3 regions of the Streptomyces sp. NPDC126499 genome follow, and region 1 is predicted to be linked to each of the others. Evidence: riboswitches for the same ligand, from Rfam matches in the RefSeq annotation. Region 1 holds a riboswitch; each other region holds the start of a gene.
The links. Region 1 has a riboswitch for thiamine pyrophosphate ahead of thiO (glycine oxidase ThiO). Riboswitches for the same ligand answer to the same signal wherever they lie in the genome.
Positions count from the first base shown of each region.

Region 2: linked by a shared signal. The riboswitch ahead of thiC (phosphomethylpyrimidine synthase ThiC) and the one ahead of thiO (glycine oxidase ThiO) in region 1 are both predicted to bind thiamine pyrophosphate.
Region 3: linked by a shared signal. The riboswitch ahead of ABTZ91_RS28025 (thiamine ABC transporter substrate-binding protein) and the one ahead of thiO (glycine oxidase ThiO) in region 1 are both predicted to bind thiamine pyrophosphate.

Region 1 is NZ_JBEOUO010000010.1:162,950-170,549, reverse strand. Features, by position in the region: gene thiE (thiamine phosphate synthase) at 1-118, opposite strand, end outside; gene ABTZ91_RS17455 (Rv2175c family DNA-binding protein) at 249-614, opposite strand; gene ABTZ91_RS17450 (FAD-dependent oxidoreductase) at 658-1,977, opposite strand; gene ABTZ91_RS17445 (hypothetical protein) at 2,006-2,347, opposite strand; TPP riboswitch at 2,401-2,513, shown strand; gene thiO (glycine oxidase ThiO) at 2,511-3,674, shown strand; gene thiS (sulfur carrier protein ThiS) at 3,671-3,907, shown strand; gene ABTZ91_RS17430 (thiazole synthase) at 3,913-4,707, shown strand; gene pknB (Stk1 family PASTA domain-containing Ser/Thr kinase) at 4,912-6,807, shown strand; gene ABTZ91_RS17420 (deoxyribonuclease IV) at 6,814-7,600, shown strand, end outside.
Region 2 is NZ_JBEOUO010000006.1:137,670-145,269, reverse strand. Features, by position in the region: gene ABTZ91_RS10945 (metallophosphoesterase) at 1-1,209, shown strand, start outside; gene ABTZ91_RS10940 (hypothetical protein) at 1,371-2,159, shown strand; gene ABTZ91_RS10935 (hypothetical protein) at 2,375-3,034, shown strand; gene thiC (phosphomethylpyrimidine synthase ThiC) at 3,269-5,062, opposite strand; TPP riboswitch at 5,056-5,190, opposite strand; gene ABTZ91_RS10925 (YibE/F family protein) at 5,263-6,651, shown strand; gene ABTZ91_RS10920 (SsgA family sporulation/cell division regulator) at 6,794-7,228, opposite strand; gene ABTZ91_RS10915 (helix-turn-helix domain-containing protein) at 7,362-7,600, opposite strand, start outside.
Region 3 is NZ_JBEOUO010000024.1:29,600-37,199, forward strand. Features, by position in the region: gene ABTZ91_RS28010 (hypothetical protein) at 1-668, shown strand, start outside; gene ABTZ91_RS28015 (ABC transporter ATP-binding protein) at 690-1,712, opposite strand; gene ABTZ91_RS28020 (iron ABC transporter permease) at 1,712-3,325, opposite strand; gene ABTZ91_RS28025 (thiamine ABC transporter substrate-binding protein) at 3,382-4,509, opposite strand; TPP riboswitch at 4,592-4,717, opposite strand; gene rlmN (23S rRNA (adenine(2503)-C(2))-methyltransferase RlmN) at 4,747-5,859, opposite strand; gene ABTZ91_RS28035 (phosphatidate cytidylyltransferase) at 6,026-7,129, opposite strand; gene frr (ribosome recycling factor) at 7,129-7,600, opposite strand, start outside.

The DNA of each region.
Region 1 (7,600 bases):
TGTCCACGCCGGAGGAGAGCACGGCGTCCAGGAAGGCGGGCAGGTCGCCCTGCCGCTTGCGGGCGTCGGTGCACAGGTAGAGCCGGGCGTCGGCGAGCCGGGCGCGAGGCGTGGACATGGGCGTCCCCCCTTGGTGGATGGTGCCGGTGCCGGGACGGCCTGAAGGGCCGCCCCGGCACCCGCGGTGCTGTCGTGGGTCCGCTCGGCGAGCGTCCCCCGTGTTCGCGATGCCTCGGTGCGGCGCCGCGTCAGACGGCGAGCGCCTGGGCGCGGCGCTTCACCTCCGTGCCGCGATTCTCGCCGAGGGCCTGCGCGGGGGTGCCGGGCAGGGTCGGGTCGGGAGTGAAGAGCCACTCCAGCATCTCTTCGTCGGTGAAGCCGTCGTCCCGCAGGAGCGTCAGGGTGCCCGCGAGGCCCTTGACGACCTTGCCGCCCTGGATGAAGGCGGCAGGCACCTGCAGCGCCTTGTTCTCCCCACGGCGGACGGCGATGAGCTGGCCCTCCTTGACCAGCTGCCGCACGCGCGTCACCTCGACGTCGAGCATTTCCGCGATGTCGGGGAGGTAGAGCCAGGCGGGGACGAGAGCATCGATCTTTGCGTCAATCTCGGTCACGGGACAAGCGTGCCATCCCGGACTGACAGCCGGTAGTCGGGCCCTACCGGACTGCCGCCTTCAGGGGTACGGAGGGGTCCGCGGCCCGCTCCCGGTCGACGGGCGTGCCGTGCTCGATCAGCCGTCGCCCCTGGGCCAGGTCGCGGGGGCGGCCCACCGCCAGCAGGGCCACGAGCGCGTCGCCGCGCAGCCAGAGGACGGTCCAGGCCGCGTCGGCGGGGTCGCCGCGCCACAGCAGGGTGTCGGCGGCGCCGTGGTGCCCGGCGTACTGCACGAAACGGCCGAACTGCTCGGACCAGAAGTAGGGCACCGGGTCGTAGGGCGCGGCGGTCTCGCCGAGGATGTCGGCGGCGACGGTGCGGGGGCCCTGGAGGGCGTTGTCCCAGTGGTGGACCAGGAGCCGTTCGCCGTAACGGGCGGACGGGAAGGAGGCGCAGTCGCCGACCGCGTACACGTCGGGCAGCGTGGTGCGCAGGTGGTCGTCGGCGGTGAGCGCGCCGCTCGGGTCGAGGGCGGCCCCCGAGCCCGCGAGCCAGCCGGTGGCGGGGCGGGCGCCGATGCCGACGACGACGGCGTCGGCGGGCAGTTCGCGGGGCGCGGCGGCGGCGGAGGCGCGGTCGGAAACCGGGGTTTCCGCGCGGTCGGGGGCCTGGGCCGGGGCGGAGGCCCGGGTTCCCTCGGGGGCGGTGGTGGGGGCGAGGAGGACCCGTCCCTGCTCGACGCGCTCCACGCGTGCGTGGAGGAGGAGTTCGGTGCCGCTCTCGGCGTACCAGGCGGCCATCGGGGCGGTCACCTCGGCGGGCAGGGCGCCGGCGAGGGGCCGGTCCGCGGCCTCGACGACGGTGACGGCGCAGCCGGCCTCGCGGGCGGCGGTGGCGAACTCGGCGCCGATCCAGCCGGCGCCGACGACGACGATGTCGTGACGGCGTTCGAGGACCGGCTTGAGCCGGGCGGCGTCGTCGAGGGTGCGCAGCAGATGCACCCCGGGAACGCCCTCGCCGCCGGGCAGGGTGAGCGGCTGGGCGCCGGTGGCGACGACGAGCGTGTCGTACGGGACGGGGCCGGCCTCGGTGTCGACCTCGTGGTCGGCCGCGCGCAGTCCGGTGACCTCGACGCCGAGGCGGAGTTCGACGCCGAGGGCGTCGAAGTCGATGTCGAAGGCCGAGCCCTCGGCCGTGCCGAGCAGGACCGCCTTGGACAGCGGCGGCCGGTCGTAGGGCTGGTGGGGTTCGGCGCCGATGAGGGTGACCGGACCGGTGAAGCCCTGTTCGCGCAGGGCGACGGCGGTCTGGACCCCGGCCATGCCGGCGCCCACGATCACGACCCGCCGCTGTGTCCGCTGTGTCTGCTTCTGCTCGCTCACCCGATCACCTTACGCAGCTGACGCAACGTCAGGAAGGCAGCTGCTCGACGAAACTGGTGCCGGCGCCTTCCTGGGACTCCCATGCCCAGCTCTCCTCCAGCCGGAGGCGCCCGTCCGGCAGCTCCACCACGGTCGACACACAGTGCCCGGAAGAGGTGGATCCGTCCTGCTTCAACTGGACGTAGCGGAAGTCGAGCCGGTCCCCCGCGCGCGTGCCGACGAGACTTCCCCGGACCACGTCCCCGCCGGCGTACTCGGCCCAGATCCGGCCGTCCTCCTCGTGATACGTGAACCGGGTGCGGGTACCGACCTGGCCGGGGGCCTGGTCGGCGACGGGGGCGAAGACCAGTCCGTCGAGGGATCGCGCCACGTGGAGGCTCCCTTACGGGGTGTCGGGGGCGGGGGTTAGTCTGACCGTCAACGTAGAGCACTCGCGGGAGCCCGGACGCACCGGGCTGAGAGGGAGGCTGACCGGCCTCCGACCGTACGAACCTGATCCGGGTCATGCCGGCGAAGGGAGGGGCTGGACGCCCATGTCGCGTACACCGAGCACGTCCGACGTCCTCGTCATCGGGGGCGGCGTCATCGGTCTGGTCACGGCGTGGCGGGCCGCGCAGCGCGGGCTGCGCACCGCCGTGGCCGACCCCGAACCGGGCGGCGGGGCCGCCCGGGTGGCGGCGGGCATGCTCGCCGCCGTCACCGAGCTCCACTACGGCGAGGAGACCCTTCTCGGGCTCAACCTCGCCTCCGCCCGCCGCTATCCGGACTTCGTCGCCGAACTCGCCGAGACCACCGGCCACGACGTCGGCTACCGCGCGTGCGGCACCCTCGCCGTCGCGCTCGACGCCGACGACCGGGCCCACCTGCGCGAACTGCACGCCCTGCAGACCCGTTGCGGACTCGCCTCCGAGTGGCTGACCGGCCGCGAGTGCCGCCGCCTCGAACCGATGCTGGCCCCCGGCGTGCGGGGCGGGCTGCGCGTGGACGGCGACCACCAGGTCGATCCGCGCCGGCTCGCCGACGCGCTCGTGACCGCCTGCGAGCGGGCCGGGGTGGTCTTCCACCGTTCCACGGCGGAGCGGCTCACGGTGGTCGGCGACCGGGCCCGCGGCGCGGTCCTGGCCGACGGGACCGAGCGGGCGGCGGACCAGGTGGTGCTGGCCGCGGGCAGTCTGAGCGGCCGGCTCGCCGGCGTACCGGCGGACGTGCTGCCGCCCGTACGGCCCGTGAAGGGGCAGGTGCTGCGGCTGCGCGTGCCGCCCGCGTACGCGCCGTTCCTCTCCCGGACGGTCCGGGCGGTGGTGCGCGGCAGCCATGTCTACCTCGTCCCGCGCGAGAACGGCGAGCTCGTCGTCGGCGCCACCAGCGAGGAGCTCGGCTGGGACACGACCGTCACCGCGGGCGGGGTGTACGAGCTGCTGCGCGACGCGCACGAACTGGTGCCCGGCATCACCGAGCTGCCGCTCACCGAGACCCGCGCCGGGCTGCGGCCCGGCTCACCCGACAACGCGCCGCTGCTGGGCCCGAGCGCCCTGCCCGGACTGCACCTGGCCACCGGCCACTACCGCAACGGGGTGCTGCTCACCCCCGTCACCGGCGATGTCATGGCGGAGGCGCTCACGACCGGCACGCTGCCGGACGAGGCGCGCCCGTTCACCGCCCTTCGCTTCTCCTCCGCGCATCTGGAGCACGCATGAACGCATCCGTGAACACGTCCGCCGACGCATCCCTCACCGTGTCCGTCAATGGAGAGGCCCGCGTCCTGGCGGGCCCGGTCTCCCTCGACGCCCTCGTCGCCACCCTCACCACGGCCTCGGCCGGAGTGGCCGCCGCCGTCAACGAGACCGTCGTGCCGCGCGGCCGGTGGGCCACGACCGTGCTCGGCGACGGCGACCGGATCGAGGTCCTCACCGCGGTACAGGGAGGCTGAGCGCGATGTCCGACGACGTCTTCCTGCTCGGCGGTACGGAGTTCTCCTCCCGCCTGATCATGGGCACCGGCGGGGCGCCCAGCCTCGACGTGCTCGAACGCTCCCTCGTCGCCAGCGGCACGGAGCTGACCACCGTGGCCATGCGCCGCCTCGATCCGAACGTACGCGGCTCGGTGCTGTCGGTCCTGGAACGGCTGGGCATCCGGGTCCTGCCGAACACGGCGGGCTGCTACACGGCGGGCGAGGCGGTCCTGACGGCCCGGCTGGCCCGGGAGGCACTCGGCACGGAGTGGGTGAAGCTGGAGGTCATCGCCGACGAGCGGACCCTACTCCCGGACGGCGAGGAGCTGCTCGCGGCGGCGGAGACGCTGGTGGACGACGGTTTCATCGTCCTGCCGTACACGAATGACGACCCGGTGCTGGCCCGGAAGCTGGAGGACGCCGGCTGCGCCGCGATCATGCCGCTGGGTTCGCCCATCGGGTCCGGCCTCGGCATCCGCAACCCGCACAACTTCGAGCTGATCGTGGAGCGGGCGGGGGTGCCGGTGATCCTGGACGCGGGGGCGGGGACGGCGTCCGACGCGGCGCAGGCGATGGAGCTGGGGTGCGCGGCGGTGATGCTGGCCTCGGCCGTGACGCGGGCGCAGGAGCCGGTGCTGATGGCGGAGGCGATGCGGCACGCGGTCGAGGCGGGGCGCCTGGCGTACCGTGCGGGGCGCATCCCGCGCCGCCACTTCGCGGAGGCGTCGTCCCCGCGCGACGGCCGCGCCCACCTGGACCCCGAACGCCCGGCCTTCTGACCGACGGGTCTCCTCCCCCGCCCCCTTCCCGGGGGTGGGGGCGTTTCCCGGGGCTCCGCGGCCCGGCCCCCTTGCCAGGGCCGCCCCCTGGCCCGGCCCCTGGCCCCGCGCCAGGGCGGTCTCCCGCCGAGGCCCGCGTCACAGGTGCGCTGCAACCCCACGGGGGCGGGCCGGGAGGGTGGCCCGCCCTCGTAGACTCGACGGGTGGACACGACCCTCCAGGACCCCCTCGTCGGGCGGCTGCTCGACGGCCGCTACCGCGTCGAGGCGCGGGTGGCCGTCGGTGGGATGGCCACGGTCTACCGGGCCGTGGACACCCGACTCGACCGGGTGCTCGCGCTCAAGGTGATGCACCCGGACCTGGCCACGGACGCCGCGTTCGTGGAGCGGTTCATGCGCGAGGCCAAGTCCGTCGCGCGGCTCGCGCACCCGAACGTGGTCGGGGTCTTCGACCAGGGCGCGGACGGGGCGTACGTGTACCTGGCGATGGAGTACGTCGCCGGATGCACGCTGCGCGACGTGCTGCGCGAGCGCGGTGCGCTCCAGCCCCGTGCGGCGCTGGACGTGCTGGAGCCGGTGCTCGCCGCGCTGGGGGCCGCGCACCGGGCCGGGTTCGTGCACCGGGACATGAAGCCGGAGAACGTCCTGATCGGGGACGACGGCCGGGTGAAGGTGGCCGACTTCGGGCTGGTGCGCGCCGTGGGCTCGGCCACGGACACCACCGGTGCCGTCCTCGGCACCGTGTCGTACCTCGCGCCGGAGCAGATCGAGCACGGCACCGCCGACACCCGCGCCGACGTGTACGCGTGCGGTGTCGTCCTCTACGAGATGCTGACGGGCGCCAAGCCGCACTCCGGGGACACCCCCGCCCAGGTCCTGTACCGGCATCTGAACACCGACGTCCCGGCGCCCTCCGCCGTCGTCCCGGGCCTGCCCGCGGAGCTGGACGAGCTGGTGGCGAGCGCCACCGCGCGGGACCCCGAGGCCCGCCCGTACGACGCGGTCGCGCTGCTGGCCCTGACCCGTGAGGCGCGCGCCGCCCTCAGCGAGGAGCAGCTGGACGCCGTACCGCCGCAGGCCCGGGACGGGGCACGGAGCCACGCGGAGGACCGGACCAGCGTGATTCCGCGGATCCGTCCGCTGCCGGTCGAGCACACGAGCCGGCTGCCCGCTCCCCCGGTTCCCGATCCGGCCCCGGGCCCGGTCGCGGCGCCCCGCCGCCGGGCGTTCCTGGTCGTCGCCGCCGTCCTGCTGGCCCTCGGCCTCGGGACGGGTGTCTGGTACATCAACTCGGGCCAGTTCACGCGCGTCCCCGCCGTCCTCGGCCAGACCGAGGCGCAGGCCACGCAGCGGCTCGCCGACGCCGGTCTCGACGTCGGCACCACCGAGCGCGCGTACAGCGACGTGTACGAGCGCGGCACGGTCATGGCCGTCGACCCGGCGCCCGGCGAGCGGATCCGCGGCAACGACACGGTGACGCTCACCCTCTCGCGCGGGCCGAGGATCGTGAAGGTGCCGAACCTGAAGGGCACACCGCTCGCGGAGGCGAAGAAGACGCTGGCCGAGGAGGGCCTGGCGCCGGGCGTGATCACGTACGCCTTCAGCCCGTCCGTCGCCCAGGGCGCGGTGATCGGCTCCGATCCGGAGCCCGGCACCGAGCGGAGCCCGGACTCGGCGGTCGCCCTGGTGGTCAGCAAGGGCGTGCCGATCGAGATCCCGGACGTCACCGGCGAGTCGGTGCCGGACGCCACGGCCACGCTCCAGGCGGCGGGCCTCAAGGTGGCGGTGGCGGCGGAGCGGATCCACTCCCCGGAGGACCCGGGCGCGGTGGCCGCGCAGTCCCTCGCCGAGGGCAGCCGGGCCGCCAAGGGCGACACGATCACCCTGACCGTGTCCAAGGGGCCCCGGATGACCGAGGTCCCGGACGTCGTCGGCATGAAGACGGACGAGGCCCGCGGCGAGCTGGAGGCGGCCGGCTTCCAGGTGAAGGTCGAGAAGACCTTCCCGTTCCTCGGCGACACCGTCACCGGCCAGTCCGTCGAGGGCGGCTCGGACGCCGCCGAGGGCTCGACCATCACCATCACGATCAAGGGACTGTAGAGACTCATGCGCAACCCCGTCGGCGGCCATGTCCCCGTGGCCGGCGGCCTCGCCAGAACCGGTCTCGGCTACGCACGCGAGCTCGGGGCCGAGGCCGTGCAGGTCTTCGTCGCCAATCCGCGCGGCTGGGCCACCCCGGCCGGCAATCCGGCCCAGGACGAGCTGTTCCGGGCCGGCTGCGAGGCCGAGGGGATCTCCGCCTGGGTGCACGCCCCGTACCTGATCAACTTCGGCTCCCACACCGAGGCGACGGTGGACAGGTCGGTGGAGTCGCTGCGCCACTCGCTGCGCCGCGGCCGGGAGATCGGCGCGAAGGGGGTCGTGGTGCACACCGGTTCGGCGACCGGTGGCCGCCCGCGCGCGGAGGCGCTCGCGCAGGTGCGGGAGCGGATGCTGCCGCTGCTCGACGAGCTGACGCACGAGGACGACCCGTATCTGCTCATCGAGTCGACGGCCGGGCAGGGTTCCTCCCTGTGCTCGCGGGCGGAGGACTTCGGCCCGTACTTCGACGCCCTGGAGCGGCATCCGAAGCTGGGCATCTGCCTCGACACCTGCCACATCTTCGCCGCCGGCCACGACCTGACGGGCCCGGACGGCGCGACCCGCACCCTCGACGAGCTGGTGGAAGTGGTCGGCGAGGGCCGGCTGAAGCTCATCCACGCCAACGACTCGAAGGACGTCGTGGGGGCGCACAAGGACCGGCACGCGAACATCGGCGCGGGGCACATCGGACAGGAGGCCTTCGGGAACCTGCTGGGGCATCCGGCCACCGCGGGCGTCCCGTTGATCATCG
Region 2 (7,600 bases), on a different contig from region 1:
GGGGACGGGCAGGAGCCCGTGGTGCGCACGGCGACGTTGCGTGACTTCCGTGTACCTCCGTACGCCCGCGTGCCCGTCCAGGGCCACCCGGTCGAGCCGCTCCCCGCGCCCGGGCCCACGGCCGCGCCCGGGCACGCGACCGGGCCCGCCTCCGGGCCCGCCTCCGGACCCGCACCGGCGCCCGTCCCGGCCGACGCCACCCTCCGGCTCGGCGGCCACCCCGAGCCGTACGGCTCCACCGGGCACCCGGGCAACGCCTTCCCCGACGACGAGCCGCCCGAGGGCTACACCCCGACCGAGCGCGACCTCCCGGTCATCAACCGGGGCGACACGGTCCAGGTCCATGTCACGCCCGTGCCCCAGCCGGTCCCCGCCACCACCGACGGCCGCGGCCCGCTCTACGTCGTGGGCGACGTCCACGGCTATCTGGACGAGCTCCTCCAGGCCCTCCACGCCCAGGGCCTGATCGACGAGAACGGCGTCTGGTCCGCCGGCAACGCCCGCCTGTGGTTCCTCGGCGACTTCACCGACCGCGGCCCCGACGGCATCGGCGTGATCGACCTCGTCATGCGCCTGTCCGCGGAGGCCGCCGCCGCCGGCGGCTACTGCAAGGCCCTCATGGGCAACCACGAGCTGCTCCTCATCGGCGCAAAACGGTTCGGCGACACCCCGGTCAGCTCCGGCGCCGGCACCGCCACCTTCCAGGCCGCCTGGCTCCTCAACGGCGGCCAGAAGCAGGACATGGACCGCCTCCAGGACGTCCACCTCCAGTGGATGTCCCGGCTCGACGCCGTGGTGGAGGAGGACGGGCACCTGCTCCTGCACTCGGACACCACCGCGTACCTGGAGTACGGCAGCACCATCGAGGACGTCAACGACACCGTCCACGAGATCCTCACCCGGAACGACGCGGACGAGGTCTGGGACCTGTTCCGCAAGTTCACCAAGCGCTTCGCCTTCCGCGACGAGGCCGCCGGGCCGCAGGCGGTGCAGGAGCTGCTCGGCACCTACGGCGGTCGCCGGATCGTCCACGGCCACAGCCCCATCCCGTACCTTCTCGGCCAGGTCGGCACGGACGACGGCGAGGAGGGCGAACGCCCGGTCGTCGACGGCCCGCACGTCTACGCGGACGGTCTGGCCATCGCGATGGACGGGGGAGTGACCATGGCCGGAAAGCTGCTGGTCGTCCAACTCCCGCTGCCCGCCTGACGCATAACACTCCGCATCCGGGGAAGTCGATTTCCCGAAACACCCTGTCACCACGGGCCGTCAGCGCAATACCATCGGCTCATCCGTAGCAGGCTCTCCTCCGTTTCCGCCCGACCCGCCGTCCGCGACGGCCGGTTCCGGCCCCTACGGAGCATCGGGGGATGCACATGAACGTGGCTCCGCACCTGCTGACCGAGGACCGCGCCGAGTTCGAGCGGATCCTCGACGACGCACTGCGCAACGCGCCGGACCATCCGGATCTGGCCGGGGTCGGCGAGCGGCTCACCACCGCCCAGCTGCGCGCGATGGCGCTGAACGCGACAGCGCTGATCACGACCGCCGCCGCGGTCGAGTACGACCACTTCGTCAAGGTCCGCGAGCGGGTCCGCTCGACGGCTCCCGGTACCGCCGAGATGCTGGGCGAGTCCGCCGGTGCGGGCGCCGTCGCCGTCGTCACCGTCCTCGCCCCGATCCTCGCGGGCACGGCGGCGGTCATCTTCCTGCTGGTCGGCGCGGTCCTGAAGATGCTCGACCCGGCACCCGCGTTCGCCGACACCCTGCTCACCGCCGGCCTCCTCTTCGGCGCCGTGGGCGCGGCGGGCCTGCTCCTCGCCGCCGTCGGCCTGCTCATGGCCGCGTTGCGCAACAGCGCCACCCAGGTCCCCGCCCCGAGCCCCGACGACGAGCTGTCGCGCGCGAAGGACGCCTGGTGCCGGGCGCTCCTGGACCGCGGCATCCTGCCCTTCCTCCGCGAGGCCCTGACCTCGGCGGCCACCGCCCCGCCCCTCCCACGGCAGTCCCCGCCCCCGTCGGGCCGCATACCCAAGGTCGGCTACAGCGGCCCCGACTTCACCAGCCCCGCCGCGGGCACCCCGGCGCCCCGCCCGAGCTACACGAGCCCCGATTTCACCAGCCCGGACTTCGGCCCGTCCGAGACCCGCCCGGAATGACGGCCCCGGGCCGACCGAGACCTCGTTGCCGACCACCGCGACCCCGGCCAACGGTCATGATCTCTCCCTGCCCGTGATGGAAAACCCCCTGGTCACCGGCTATTCGCGCCACTAGCGTCGGCCTCTCGTTCATACCGTCCGCAGGGGGAGTCATGCATGTCCGCACGACACGGCTGGCGACCTCAGCCGTAGCAGCTGTCGTCGGGCTCTCCCTCATGTCAGGGTGTGCCCCGGCGCAGGAGCCGACGACCCCCGCCGGAGCCTCGTCCACCGCCCCTTCGGCCGAGGCCGCCCTCGCACCCCTGACGACGGCCCAGCTCAGGACACTCGCCCTGAGGGACGAGGAAGTCCCGCAAGCCCACCCGCCCGTCGAGGTGCACGAACCGGCGCCGGAGGGCAACGGGCGCGCCTTCCCTCCTGTTTCCGAACCCTCCTGCCGGCCGCTCGTCGACGTACGTACGGGCAAGGGCTCGGTCACTCACGTCTTCCAGACCTTCAACTGGAAGGAGAACGTCATGGGAGGCGGCTCCACACTCGCCTCCTACGAGGACGGCAGAGCCGCACAGCTTTTCGCGGAGCTCAAGCGGGCCCTCGCCACCTGCCGGTCGTACGAGGGCGAGGGCTATACCGGGAAGTTCAAGGCGACGGTGAAGGCGGAAGCAGCACCGCAGGTCGGCGACGAAGCGGTGGCCTTCAGGGAGGTCATCCCGAAGGGACCGGAACAACCCGGAGACCGCAACGAGCAGTTCGTCGTCGTACGCGCGGGGAACACCATCGTCACGTTCTCCGAGCTCAGCGTAGGCGCAGACCTGTCGTTCCCCACCGAGCTGATCAGCCGCCAGGTGGAACGGCTGCGGGACGCTCAGCGAAGGTGAACGACCTGCTGATCCCCGCGCGTGCCCGTCAGGCCGAGGTGTCCCGGCACGTTCGCGGCCGACGGGCCCACGCCGCCGTACGACAGACGGGCCGGCCCGCGACTCCCCCGGGGTCGCGGGCCGGTGCCGGACGGTGCCGGTCCGTGCAGGGCCCTGTCGACCGGTGCAGGACCGTGCCGGCCGGTGACGGGCCGTTGCCGTACGGGCGCGAGCCGGGCGCCGGCGGTCCCCGCCCTACTCCGCCATCGGCAGGTAGACCCGGTTGCCCGACGCCGCGAACTCGGCCGACTTCGCGGCCATGCCCTGCTCGATCTCGTCCGCCTTCAGATCCCCGCCGTGTTCACGGCGGATGTCCTGGGAGATCTTCATCGAGCAGAACTTCGGCCCGCACATCGAGCAGAAGTGCGCCGTCTTCGCGGGCTCCGCCGGCAGCGTCTCGTCGTGGAACTCCCGGGCGGTGTCCGGGTCGAGGGCCAGGTTGAACTGGTCCTCCCAGCGGAACTCGAACCGCGCGTCGGACAGGGCGTCGTCCCACTCCTGCGCGCCCGGGTGGCCCTTGGCCAGGTCCGCCGCGTGCGCCGCGATCTTGTAGGTGATGACGCCCGTCTTCACGTCGTCCTTGTTGGGCAGGCCCAGGTGCTCCTTCGGCGTCACGTAGCAGAGCATCGCCGTGCCCCACCAGGCGATCATCGCCGCGCCGATGCCCGAGGTGATGTGGTCGTACGCCGGGGCGACGTCCGTGGTCAGCGGGCCGAGCGTGTAGAACGGCGCCTCCTCGCAGATCTCCTGCTGGAGGTCGATGTTCTCCTTGATCTTGTGCATCGGGACGTGGCCCGGGCCCTCGATCATCGTCTGCACGTTGTGGCGCTTGGCGATCGTGTTCAGCTCGCCGAGCGTGCGCAGCTCGGCGAACTGCGCCTCGTCGTTGGCGTCCGCGATCGAGCCGGGGCGCAGGCCGTCGCCCAGCGAGTACGTGACGTCGTACGCGGCCAGGATCTCGCAGAGCTCCTCGAAGTGGGTGTAGAGGAAGTTCTCCTTGTGGTGCGCGAGGCACCAGGCGGCCATGATCGAGCCGCCGCGCGAGACGATGCCGGTCTTGCGGCGGGCGGTCAGCGGCACGTACGGCAGCAGCACGCCGGCGTGCACGGTCATGTAGTCGACGCCCTGTTCGGCCTGCTCGATGACCGTGTCCTTGTAAATCTCCCAGGTCAGCTCCTCGGCCTTGCCGTCGACCTTCTCCAGCGCCTGGTAGAGCGGCACGGTGCCGATCGGCACGGGGGAGTTGCGCAGCACCCACTCGCGGGTGGTGTGGATGTTCCGGCCGGTGGAGAGGTCCATGACCGTGTCGGCGCCCCACTTGGTGGCCCAGGTCATCTTCTCCACCTCCTCCTCGATGGAGGAGGTGACCGCGGAGTTGCCGATGTTCGCGTTGACCTTCACCAGGAACCGCTTGCCGATGATCATCGGCTCGATCTCCGGGTGGTTGACGTTCGCCGGCAGCACCGCGCGGCCCGCCGCGATCTCCTCCCGTACGACCTCGGGAGAGACGTTCTCGCGGATGGCGACGTACTCCATCTCCGGGGTGATCTCGCCCCGGCGGGCGTACGCGAGCTGCGTGACGGCCTGGCCGTCGCGGCCCCGGCGGGGCAGCCGGGGGCGCCCGGGGAAGACCGCGTCGAGGTTCCTCAGCCCGCCGCCGCGCGGCGAGGTGTGCTTGATGCCGTCGTCCTCGGGACGGACGGGACGGCCCGGATACTCCTCGGTGTCGCCGCGCGCGATGATCCAGTTCTCGCGCAGCGGCGGCAGCCCGCGCCGTACGTCGGTGTCGATGGTCGGGTCGGTGTACGGCCCTGACGTGTCGTACAGCGTCACGTCCTTGCCGTTGGTGAGGTGCACCTGCCGGACGGGCACCCGGATGTCGGGGCGGGAACCCTCGACGTATCCCTTGTGCCAGCCGGGCGTGCGCTCCGGTCGGCCGCTCTGGTCGTCCTGGCTGGAGGCAGGCGTGCGTGCATCCTGAAGGGTCATGAGACCTATCTCCCTACGCCGGCATTACCCGGTAACAGGTTCGGCGGTCGGCGCAGCCTCTTCCCGTACGTGCGTACGGTGATCAGCGCCCTCTCAGCCCGGTGCTCCGAGCTCCCGCGTGTGCAAAGGTGTCACCACGCTAGCGTCATCCCGGGCGTGCTGAACAGTGGGCCCCCCGACGTTCTTGCGATGATCGGTCGGTGACCTCCTCGCAGCAGACCCCCGAACCGCACGGCCACGAGCACGGCCACGAGCCCGGCCGAGCGCCCGGCCACGGGCACTCCCACGCGCACAGCCACGGCCCCGCCGCGCCGGTCTCCCGGCATCTGCGCAAGGTCATCGCCGCGGTGCTGATCCCCTTCGCGACCGCCGTGGTCGTCGGGCTCCTGGCGCTGTGGCCGGGTGGCGCGCCGGCGCACGAGCGCACCGGCGTCGGCTTCGACCGGCAGACCGAGCAGGGCAAGGTGGTCGCCGTCGAACGGGTCGACTGCAAGGACGTGAACGCCGCCCAGGTCCCGCCGACCGGGGACACCTCCACGCCGGAGGGCCGCGAGGCGGTCCAGGCGCAGCAGGGGCAGTGCGAGAAGGCGACCGTCGAGGTCACCACCGGACCGGACAAGGGCCGGAAGTTCGTGGAGATCGTCCAGCCGGACGCCCCGCGGCAACTCGACGAGGGCCAGGGCGTGGTGGTGGCGTACGCGCCGGACGCGCCGCGCGACCTGCAGTACTCCGTCACGGACGTGAACCGGAAGCTGCCGATCGGCCTGCTCGCCGGCATCTTCGCGCTCGCCGTGGTGGTCGTCGGCCGGATGCGCGGGCTGATGGCGCTGATCGCGCTCGCCGTGAGCTTCCTCGTGCTGACCCTCTTCATCCTCCCGGCGATCCTCCAAGGTTCGAACCCTCTGGTGGTCGCCGTCGTCGGATCGAGCGCGATCATGCTGATCGCCCTCTACATGTGCCACGGCCTCTCGGCCCGCACCTCGGTCGCGGTGCTCGGGACCCTGGTCTCGCTGCTGCTGATCGGGCTGCTCGGCTCGCTGTTCATCGGCTGGGCCTCGCTCAGCGGCAACACGGACGACAACACCGGGCTCATCCACGGGCTGTATCCGGACATCGACATGTCCGGCCTGCTCCTTGCCGGCGTGATCATCGGCTCGCTCGGCGTCCTCGACGACGTGACGGTGACCCAGACCTCGGCGGTGTGGGAGCTGCACCAGGCCGATCCGCGGATGGGGCCGCGGGCGCTGTACCGGGCCGGGATCCGGATCGGGCGCGACCACATCGCCTCGGTGGTCAACACCCTGGTCCTGGCATACGCCGGTGCCGCCCTGCCCCTGCTCCTGCTGTTCTCGATCGCGCAGAGCAGCGTGGGGACGGTGGCCAACAGCGAGCTGGTCGCGGAGGAGATCGTGCGCACGCTGATCGGCTCGATCGGTCTGGTCGCCTCGGTGCCGGTCACCACCGGCCTGGCGGCGCTCGTCGTCTCGGCCGACCGGCCGGGGCCGGCGGGGCCGGGTCCGACGGGGTCGGGGCCGGGCGCCGGAGGACAGCGGCAGGGACGGGGCGGACGGCGTCGCCGGGCCAAGTGACCCGGCGCTCGCCCTGGCATCAGCAGATGCTCTGACTCAGCCGATGCTCCGACCTCGGTCGGCGTTCCGGCTCAACGGGTGCTCTGGTCTCAGCTGCTGCTCTGACCTCGGTCGGCCTTCCGGCTCAACCGGTGCTCTGGTCTCAGCCGGCGTTCTCCTCCGCCAGGATCCGTCCGAGCGCGGCCTCCAGGTTGTCCTCGAAGTCGCCCAGTGTTCGTTCCTGTCCCAGCGGAACGAGCTTGTCCGTACGGTCGAGGAAGGCGACCAGCGGCGGCGCGCTCGCCCGGAACAGGGCGCGGTCGCTGCCGACCTGGAGCCTGATCACCACGTCCGACAGCCCCTCGGGCTCCGTCGGAGCGATGTGCACATCGCCGTCACCGCTGGGCCTGTTGATCCCGTCGACCAGCAGTTCCCTGCCGAACGCCCAGGTGACGGGTGCGTCTCCGGGCAGGTGGAAGGTCATCCGCACCGCATAGGGATCGCGGGTCTCGTATCGCAGTTCCACCGGGATCCTGAAGGAGAGCTCCTCGGAGACGAGGAAGCTCATCAGGACCTCGGCCTGAACCGTCTCTCGCATCTTGTACCCCGCAATGGATGGGCAGTTGTGGAAACGTCGCTGAAAGCTGTGGTCGAAACGGCCAGGAATGATCCCTCATGGCCCTCTTGCGCCATCGTGCTGCACGCGCTAGCAGATCACAAGGAGTGATTTTTCAGATACTGATAGAGAAGGCGAGGGAACTGAAGAGCCTTCCGATCTCGTTCTGTAGCCGCCCGATTGCAGGGAGCAACCGTTCTTCCTGGTGGAGAGGGAGCGAGATCGCCATCGCGGCCGCCGTGGACCCCGCGGTGAGGGGAATGGCGGCGCATACCGTGCCCAGGGCATATTCCTGACGCTCCACCAGGGGTTCCATCCTCCCCATTCCGCCCAAACGGTTCAAAAGGGCGCGGC
Region 3 (7,600 bases), on a different contig from region 1:
CCGAGCCGAACCTGGAGTGCGAGGGGTGCGGGCTGCCGGTGGCGTCCCGGGAGGACGACTGCGGGCTCTGGCAGACGGTGTGGCTCGAACCGGGCGCGGTGCGCCGGGTGCCGACCGGCACCCCGGCTCCGCCCCGCACGTTCACGCCCGTCCCGCCCGTCGACCCTCCCGGTTCCTGGAGCCCCCGCTGGGAGGCGGCCATGGGGGCGGCACTCGCCCGCCTGGTGGTCGCCTCCGGCGGGGCCCGTGTCGGGCTGCCGGCGGGCGTCCTGACGGACGTGCTCGGACGGGCACTGGACGCGCTGCTCCCGCCGGGCCCGGTCGTGCGGACGGCGGGTCCGGCCGGTCCGGGGGTGCCCGGCGACGGCCTCGACATCGCGCTCGTACCGCACGATCCGCGGACGGGCAGGCCGTGGCGCCCCAAGGGCGGCGCGTCCGCGGTGCCGCTGCCGGACGGTGTGTGGGCCCATCTGGCGCTGCCGCCGGAGACCTCGCCCCTGCCGGCGTCGGGCACCCTGCCGGAGGGAGTCCTGCGCGACGACTACCCGCTGCCGGACCACCCGTGGAGGACGCTGCGGCCGGACCGCCGGGCCTTCCGCGGAACCCTGGCCCGGATGCCGCGGGTCCGGGAACCCTGGCTGCGCGCGCTGTACGACCGCCCCTTCTGACGGCGTCCGCGGTCCGGGCGGTCAGGGGCTGCCCAGCACCACCACGTCCTCCGCCCGGAAGTCCACGTCCACGCGCGCGCCCACCTCCGGCGCGTCGCGCAGGGCGAACTCGGCCTCCAACGCGGGGCCTTCGGCCGGGTGGAGGGTGACGGCCACGTGGGTGCCGCGGAAGGTGCGGGTCTCGACGCGGCAGGGCAGGCCGTCGCCGGCGGGGGCGAGGTGGACGCCGGCGGGGCGGACGAGGAGTCGGCGCTCGCCCTGGGGTGAGCCGTCGGGGACGGGGACCTTGCCCCAGGGGGTGTCGGCGGCGGTGCCGGTGACGGTGGCCGGGACCACGTTGTCGAAGCCGAGGAAGCGGGCGACGAACTCGGAGACGGGCCGCCGCCACACGTCGAGGGGCGCGCCGGACTGGGCGATCCGCCCCTCGTTCATCACGACGACCCGGTCGGCGAGGGCGAACGCCTCGCCCTGGTCGTGGGTGACGGCGAGCACCGTCGTGCCGAGCCGCCCGAACAGCTGCCGCAGCTCCAGCACGAGCCGTTCCCGCAGGCCGCGGTCGAGCTGCCCGAGCGGCTCGTCGAGCATGAGCAGCCGCGGCCGGGGGGCGAGCGCCCGCGCGAGTGCGACCCGCTGCTGTTCGCCGCCGGACAGCGCGGCGACGGCCCTCCGCCCGGCGCCGGGAAGTCCGACGAGGTCGAGGAGTTCCCCGACGCGCGCGTCCCGCTCGGCCCGGGGGACGCGCCGCATGCGCAGCCCGAAGGCGACGTTGCCGGCGACGTCCCGCTGCGGGAAGAGCTGGTGGTCCTGGAACATGAGGCCGACCCCGCGCCGGTGCACGGGCACCCCGGTCTGGTCGGCGCCGTCGAGGAACACCCGCCCGGCGTCCAGCGGCTGGAGTCCGGCGACGGCCCGCAGCAGCGTCGACTTGCCGCTGCCGCTGGGCCCGAGCACGCACACGATCTCGTGGTCGGCGACCTCCAGGTCCACCGCGTCGAGCACGGCGCGGTCCCCGAACCGTACGGTCGCCCCTCTCAGCGTCAGCATCAGAACTCCCCCGAGGTCCGGTCGGTACGGAGCCGTTCGAGGAGCAGCAGGGACACCGCGCACACCACCATGAGGATCGTCGAGAGGGCCATGGCCTGGCCGTAGTTGAGCTCGCCGGGCCGGTTGAGGAGCCGGGCCACGGCCACCGGCAGGGTCGGGTTGTCGGGGCGGGCGATGAACACGGTCGCGCCGAACTCGCCGAGCGACACGGCGAAGGCGAAACCGGCGGCGATGAGCAGCGCCCGCCGCACCAGCGGCAGGTCGACCTCGCGCCAGGCCCGCCAGGGGGAGGCGCCGAGGACGGCCGCGGCCTCCCGCAGCCGTTCGTCGACGGCCCGCAGCACGGGCAGCATGGTCCGTACGACGAAGGGGACGCCGACCAGGGCCTGCGCGAGGGGGACGAGGATCCAGCTGGCCCGCAGGTCGAGCGGCGGCTCGTCGAGGGTGATGAGGAAACCGAAGCCGACGGTGACGGCGGAGACGCCGAGCGGCAGCATCAGCAGGGCGTCGAAGCCGCGCACGAGCCGCCCCGCGCGCCGGGTGAGGGCCGCCGCGGCGAGCCCGCCGACGAGGACGGCGATGCCGGTCGCGGCGAGCGCGTACTGGAGCGAGTTGACGATGGTGTCGGTCAGCGGCACGAGGAAGGTGCCGGTGCCGTCGACGTGCCGCAGCGCCCGGAAGTAGTCGAGGCCGTAGCCGGACGGTGTGGCGAGGGACCGTTCGACGAGGACGCCGAGCGGCGCGACGATCAGCAGCGCGACGGACAGCAGCACGGCGCCCAGCAGCGCCCACTGTCCCGCGCCGCGCGGCCGGCGGGCGGCCCGCTCCGGCGGGACGAGCCGCAGCGCCGTCTCCCGGCGCCGTACCGTCCGCGCGTGCACGGCGAGGACGGTGCCGACGGCGGCGAACTGCACCAGGGTGAGCACGGCGGCCGTGGACAGCTGGAGCCGGTCGGCGGTCTGCCGGTAGATCTCCGTCTCCAGGGTGGAGTACGCGGGGCCGCCGAGGATCTGCACGATGCCGAAGGAGCTCGCGGTGAACAGGAACACCATGAGCGCGGCGGCGGCGACGGCCGGCCCGAGCGCGGGCAGCGTCACGGTCCGCCAGGCCGTCCAGCGGGAGGCGCCGAGGACGCGCGCGGCCTCCTCCTGGCGCGGGTCGAGCTGCGCCCACAGGCCGCCGACGGTGCGGACGACGACCGCGTAGTTGAAGAAGACATGGGCGAGGAGGATGGCCCACACGCCGGTGTCGAGCCGTACGCCCCACAGCTCGTCGAGCAGCCCGCGCCGCCCGACGAGCGCGAGGAACGCGGTGCCGACCATGACGGTGGGCAGGACGAACGGCACGGTCACGACGGCCCGCAGGATCCGCTTGCCGGGGAAGTCGAAGCGGGCCAGGACATACGCGCCGGGGAGGGCGACGAGCAGGGTCAGCGCGGTGGAGGCGAGGGCCTGCCACAGCGTGAACCACAGCACGTCGAGGATGTCCGGCCTGCTCAGCGTCTCGCCGAACCGGCCGAGCTCCCACCGACCCTCCGGCCTGAGCCCGCGCTCGACGATCGAGACGACGGGCCAGGCGAAGAAGACCGCGAAGAAGGCGACGGGCAGCAGCATCAGCCCCAGCCGCGCCGCGCCTCCCCCGCGGCCGCCGGCAAGGCGGCCCCGGCGGACTACTTCAGGACGAGCGAGGTCCACTGCTGAATCCACTGCTCGCGCTTCTCGGCGATCTTCTCCGGCGCCATCGTCTCCGGCTTGTCGATCACCACACCGTGCTTCGTGAACAGCTCCGGCAGCGTCGCGTCGTTCGTCACCGGGTTGACGAACATCTGCAGCGGCATGTCGTCCTGGAACTTCTTGGAGATCAGGAAGTCGATCAGCGCCTTGCCGCCCTCGGGGTTCTTCGCCCCGTTCAGCAGGCCCGCGAACTCCGTCTGCCGGAAGCAGGTGCCCGTGGAGACGCCGGTGGGGGCGACCTTGGGCTGCGGCTCGGAGTACAGCACCTCGACCGGCGGGGAGGAGGCGTAGGAGACGACGAGCGGACGGTCGCCCTTGGCCTTCTTGCCGCCTGCGGAGCCGGAGAACTCCTGGTTGTAGGCGAGCTCCCAGCTGTCGACCGTCTTCACCCCGTTGGCCTTGAGCTTCTTCCAGTAGCCCTGCCAGCCTTCTCCGGAGGCTTCGCCCTGGGAGGCGCCCCCATCGCCGTACTTCGCGGCGGTGGCGAGCAGGAAGCCGAGGCCCGGGGAGGAGCGCTCGGGGTTCTCGACGACGAGGAGATCCTTGTACGCGGGCTTCGCCAGGTCGTCGAAGGTCTGCGGCGGCGCCAGCTTCTTGTCGGCGAAGTACTGCTTGTCGTAGTTGACGCAGATGTCACCGGAGTCGACCGGGGTGACCCGGTGCTGCTCCTTGTCGAGCTGGAGCGCGGCGGGGATCCGGTCCAGGCCCTTCGCCTCGTACGGGACGAAGATGCCGTTGTCGAGGGCGCGGGACAGCAGGGTGTTGTCGACGCCGAAGAAGACGTCGCCCTGCGGGGCGCCCTTGGTGAGGATCTCCTTGTTGACGGCCTCGCCGGCGTCACCGCTCTTGAGCACCTTCACGGTGAAACCGGTCTGCCGGGTGAACTCCGCCAGGACCTCCTTGGAGGCGTTGAAGGAGTCGTGGCTGACCAGGGTGACGGTCTTGGGCGCGGGGCCGCCGCTCTTGCCGGCCGCGTCCCGCGCGTCCTCGGTGCCGCAGGCGGCGAGCGTGGTGACGCCGAGCGCCGCGACGAGCGCGGCGGCGGCTGCCTTCGTGGTGTTCACGTGAATTCCTCCTGGGGGTGACCAGGAAGAGACGCGGCCCCGCCCGCGTCCGGGGACACCGGACGCGGGCAGGGCGCAACAGCTCGAGTTACGACCGAACTTCCTACCCAGAATGACCTGGGCGAGGTTCAGAGGGTCTGCGGCCACGTGCTCGTCTTCCCAGCATGTGCCGCACTCTCAGCGCTGTGGCGCTCCCCTGTCGGAATATGCAGATGTGTTCGAGCTCAGAGTACAAGGTCAGCGTTCGGCGGCCGCGAGCTGTCCACAGGCACCGTCGATCTCCTGCCCACGGGTGTCGCGGACGGTGACGGGCACGCCGTGGGCGGCGATGGCCTCGACGAACGCCTTCTCGTCCTCGGGCCGGGACGCCGTCCACTTCGAGCCGGGCGTCGGGTTCAGCGGGATCAGGTTGACGTGCACCCTCTTGCCCTTGAGCAGCCGGCCCAGGAGGTCACCGCGCCAGGCCTGGTCGTTGATGTCCCTGATCAGCGCGTACTCGATGGAGATCCGGCGCCCCGACTTCTCCGCGTACTCCCACGCCGCGTCCAGGACCTCGCGGACCTTCCAGCGGGTGTTCACGGGCACCAGGGTGTCGCGCAGCTCGTCGTCCGGCGCGTGCAGCGACACGGCGAGGCGGCACTTGAAGCCCTCGTCGGCGAACCGCAGCATCGCCGGGACCAGGCCGACGGTGGACACGGTGATCCCGCGCTGCGACAGGCCGAGGCCGTCGGGCTCGGGGTCGGTCAGGCGGCGGATGGCACCGACGACCCGCTTGTAGTTCGCGAGCGGCTCGCCCATCCCCATGAAGACGATGTTCGAAAGCCGCGCAGGACCCCCGGGCACCTCCCCGTCGCGCAGCGCGCGCATGCCGTCGACGATCTGGTGCACGATCTCCGCCGTCGACAGGTTCCGGTCGAGACCGGCCTGGCCGGTGGCGCAGAACGGGCAGTTCATACCGCAGCCGGCCTGCGAGGAGATGCACATGGTCACCCGGTCCGGGTAGCGCATGAGCACCGACTCGACGAGCGTCCCGTCGTGCAGCCGCCACAGCGTCTTACGGGTGGTGTCGTCGTCGCACGACACGTGCCGCACGACCGACATCAGATCGGGCAGCAGCTCCGCGGCCAGCTTCTCGCGCGAGGCGGCGGGAATGTCGGTCCACTCCGCCGGGTCGTGCGCGTACCGGGCGAAATAGTGCGTGGACAGCTGCTTGGCGCGGAACGGCTTCTCACCGATCGCGGCGACCGCCTCCTTCCGCTCGGCGGGCGTGAGGTCGGCGAGGTGCCGCGGGGGCTGCTTGGCTCCGCGCGGGGCGACGAAAGTGAGTTCTCCGGGAAGCGGGCGGGCCACGGCGGGTGTCTCCTCAGTACGACGAGGTCCGACATCCCGCGGCGGCGGGGAGCACGGCAACACGGTGCCGAAGCCAGGAGACCTCACTGGACCGTCCCCACGGTGGCGGGGACTGCGAAGGGCCCGCGACACCGGTCGCGAGCCCTTCCAGAGTACCTGCTGTCCGTCAACCGCTTCCGACGAACAGCACCAGCAGCAGCCACACCACCGGCGCCGTCGGCAGCAGCGAGTCCAGACGGTCCATGATGCCGCCGTGGCCCGGCAGCAGCGTGCCCATGTCCTTGATGCCGAGGTCACGCTTGATCATCGACTCGCCCAGGTCGCCCAGCGTCGCGCTCGCCGCGACCGCGAGGCCCAGGAGCAGACCCTGCCACCAGGTGCCGCCGTCGATCAGGAACTCCATGCACAGCGCGCCCGCCGCCATGGCGAACGCGACCGCGCCGAGCAGACCCTCCCGGGTCTTGCCGGGGCTGATCCGCGGGGCCAGCTTGTGCCGCCCGAAACGCCAGCCGACCGCGTACGCGCCGGTGTCGCTGACCACCGTCAGGACCAGGAAGGTCAGCACCCGCCACGGGCCGTCGCCGGCGGTCAGCATCAGCGCCACGAACGTCGCCAGGAACGGCACGTAGAAGGCGGCGAAGACCCCCGCGGTGACGTCCTTCAGATAACGCTCGGGCGGCTCCGTCATCCGCCACACGAGCACCGCGAGCGCCGTGAGCGCCATCGCCACCCACGCGCCCTCCGGACCCCGCACGTAACCGGCGACGACCATCGCCGCACCGCCGACCGCGAGCGGGACCAGCGGAGCCTTGATGCCCTTGCGTTCCTGGAGGCGGGAGGTCAGCTCCCACAGCCCGACCACGACGGCGACCGCTATCACACCGACGAACGCCGCCTTCCAGATGAACAGCGACGCGATGATGACGGCGCCGAGACCGAGACCGACTCCTATGGCCGCACCCAGGTCACGGCCCGCACTCTTCTTCTGCCGCGGCTGCTGCCGGGGCGCAGGGGCGGGCTGGGACGGGCTGGACATGGGCTCCTGCGGATGCTCGTGCGGCGTCTCGTCACGGAACAGGGGACCGCTCGGCTGAGCGGCCCCCCGGTCGTGATCGTCCTGGTTGTCGCCGGCGGGAACGTCGGACACGATGGGCATGGGCCGAGTCTGCGCCGCCTGCCGCCCGTCGTAGGCGGGACCCGCCGGGGCAGGCCCCTGGTCGGGCCCCCCGAAGCCGGAAGCGGCCGGGGCCCTCCAGGAAGAGTCGTTCATCAGACCTCGAGCAGCTCGGCTTCCTTGTGCTTGAGCAGCTCGTCCACCTGCGCGACGTACTTCGCGGTGGTGTCGTCGAGCTCCTTCTCCGCGCGGCGGCCCTCGTCCTCGCCGACCTCGCCGTCCTTGACGGCCTTGTCGATCGCGTCCTTGGCCTTGCGGCGCACCGAGCGGATCGAGACCTTCGAGTCCTCGGCCTTGCCCTTGGCGACCTTGATGTACTCGCGGCGGCGCTCCTCGGTCAGCTCGGGGAACACCACCCGGATGATGTTGCCGTCGTTGCTCGGGTTGACGCCGAGGTCCGAGTCGCGGATGGCCTGCTCGATGTTGCGCAGCGCGCTCTTGTCGAACGGGGTCACCACGGCCATGCGCGGCTCCGGCACCGAGAACGACGCCAGCTGGTTGATGGGCGTGATCGCACCGTAGTAGTCGGCCACGATCTTGTTGAACATCGCCGGGTGCGCACGGCCG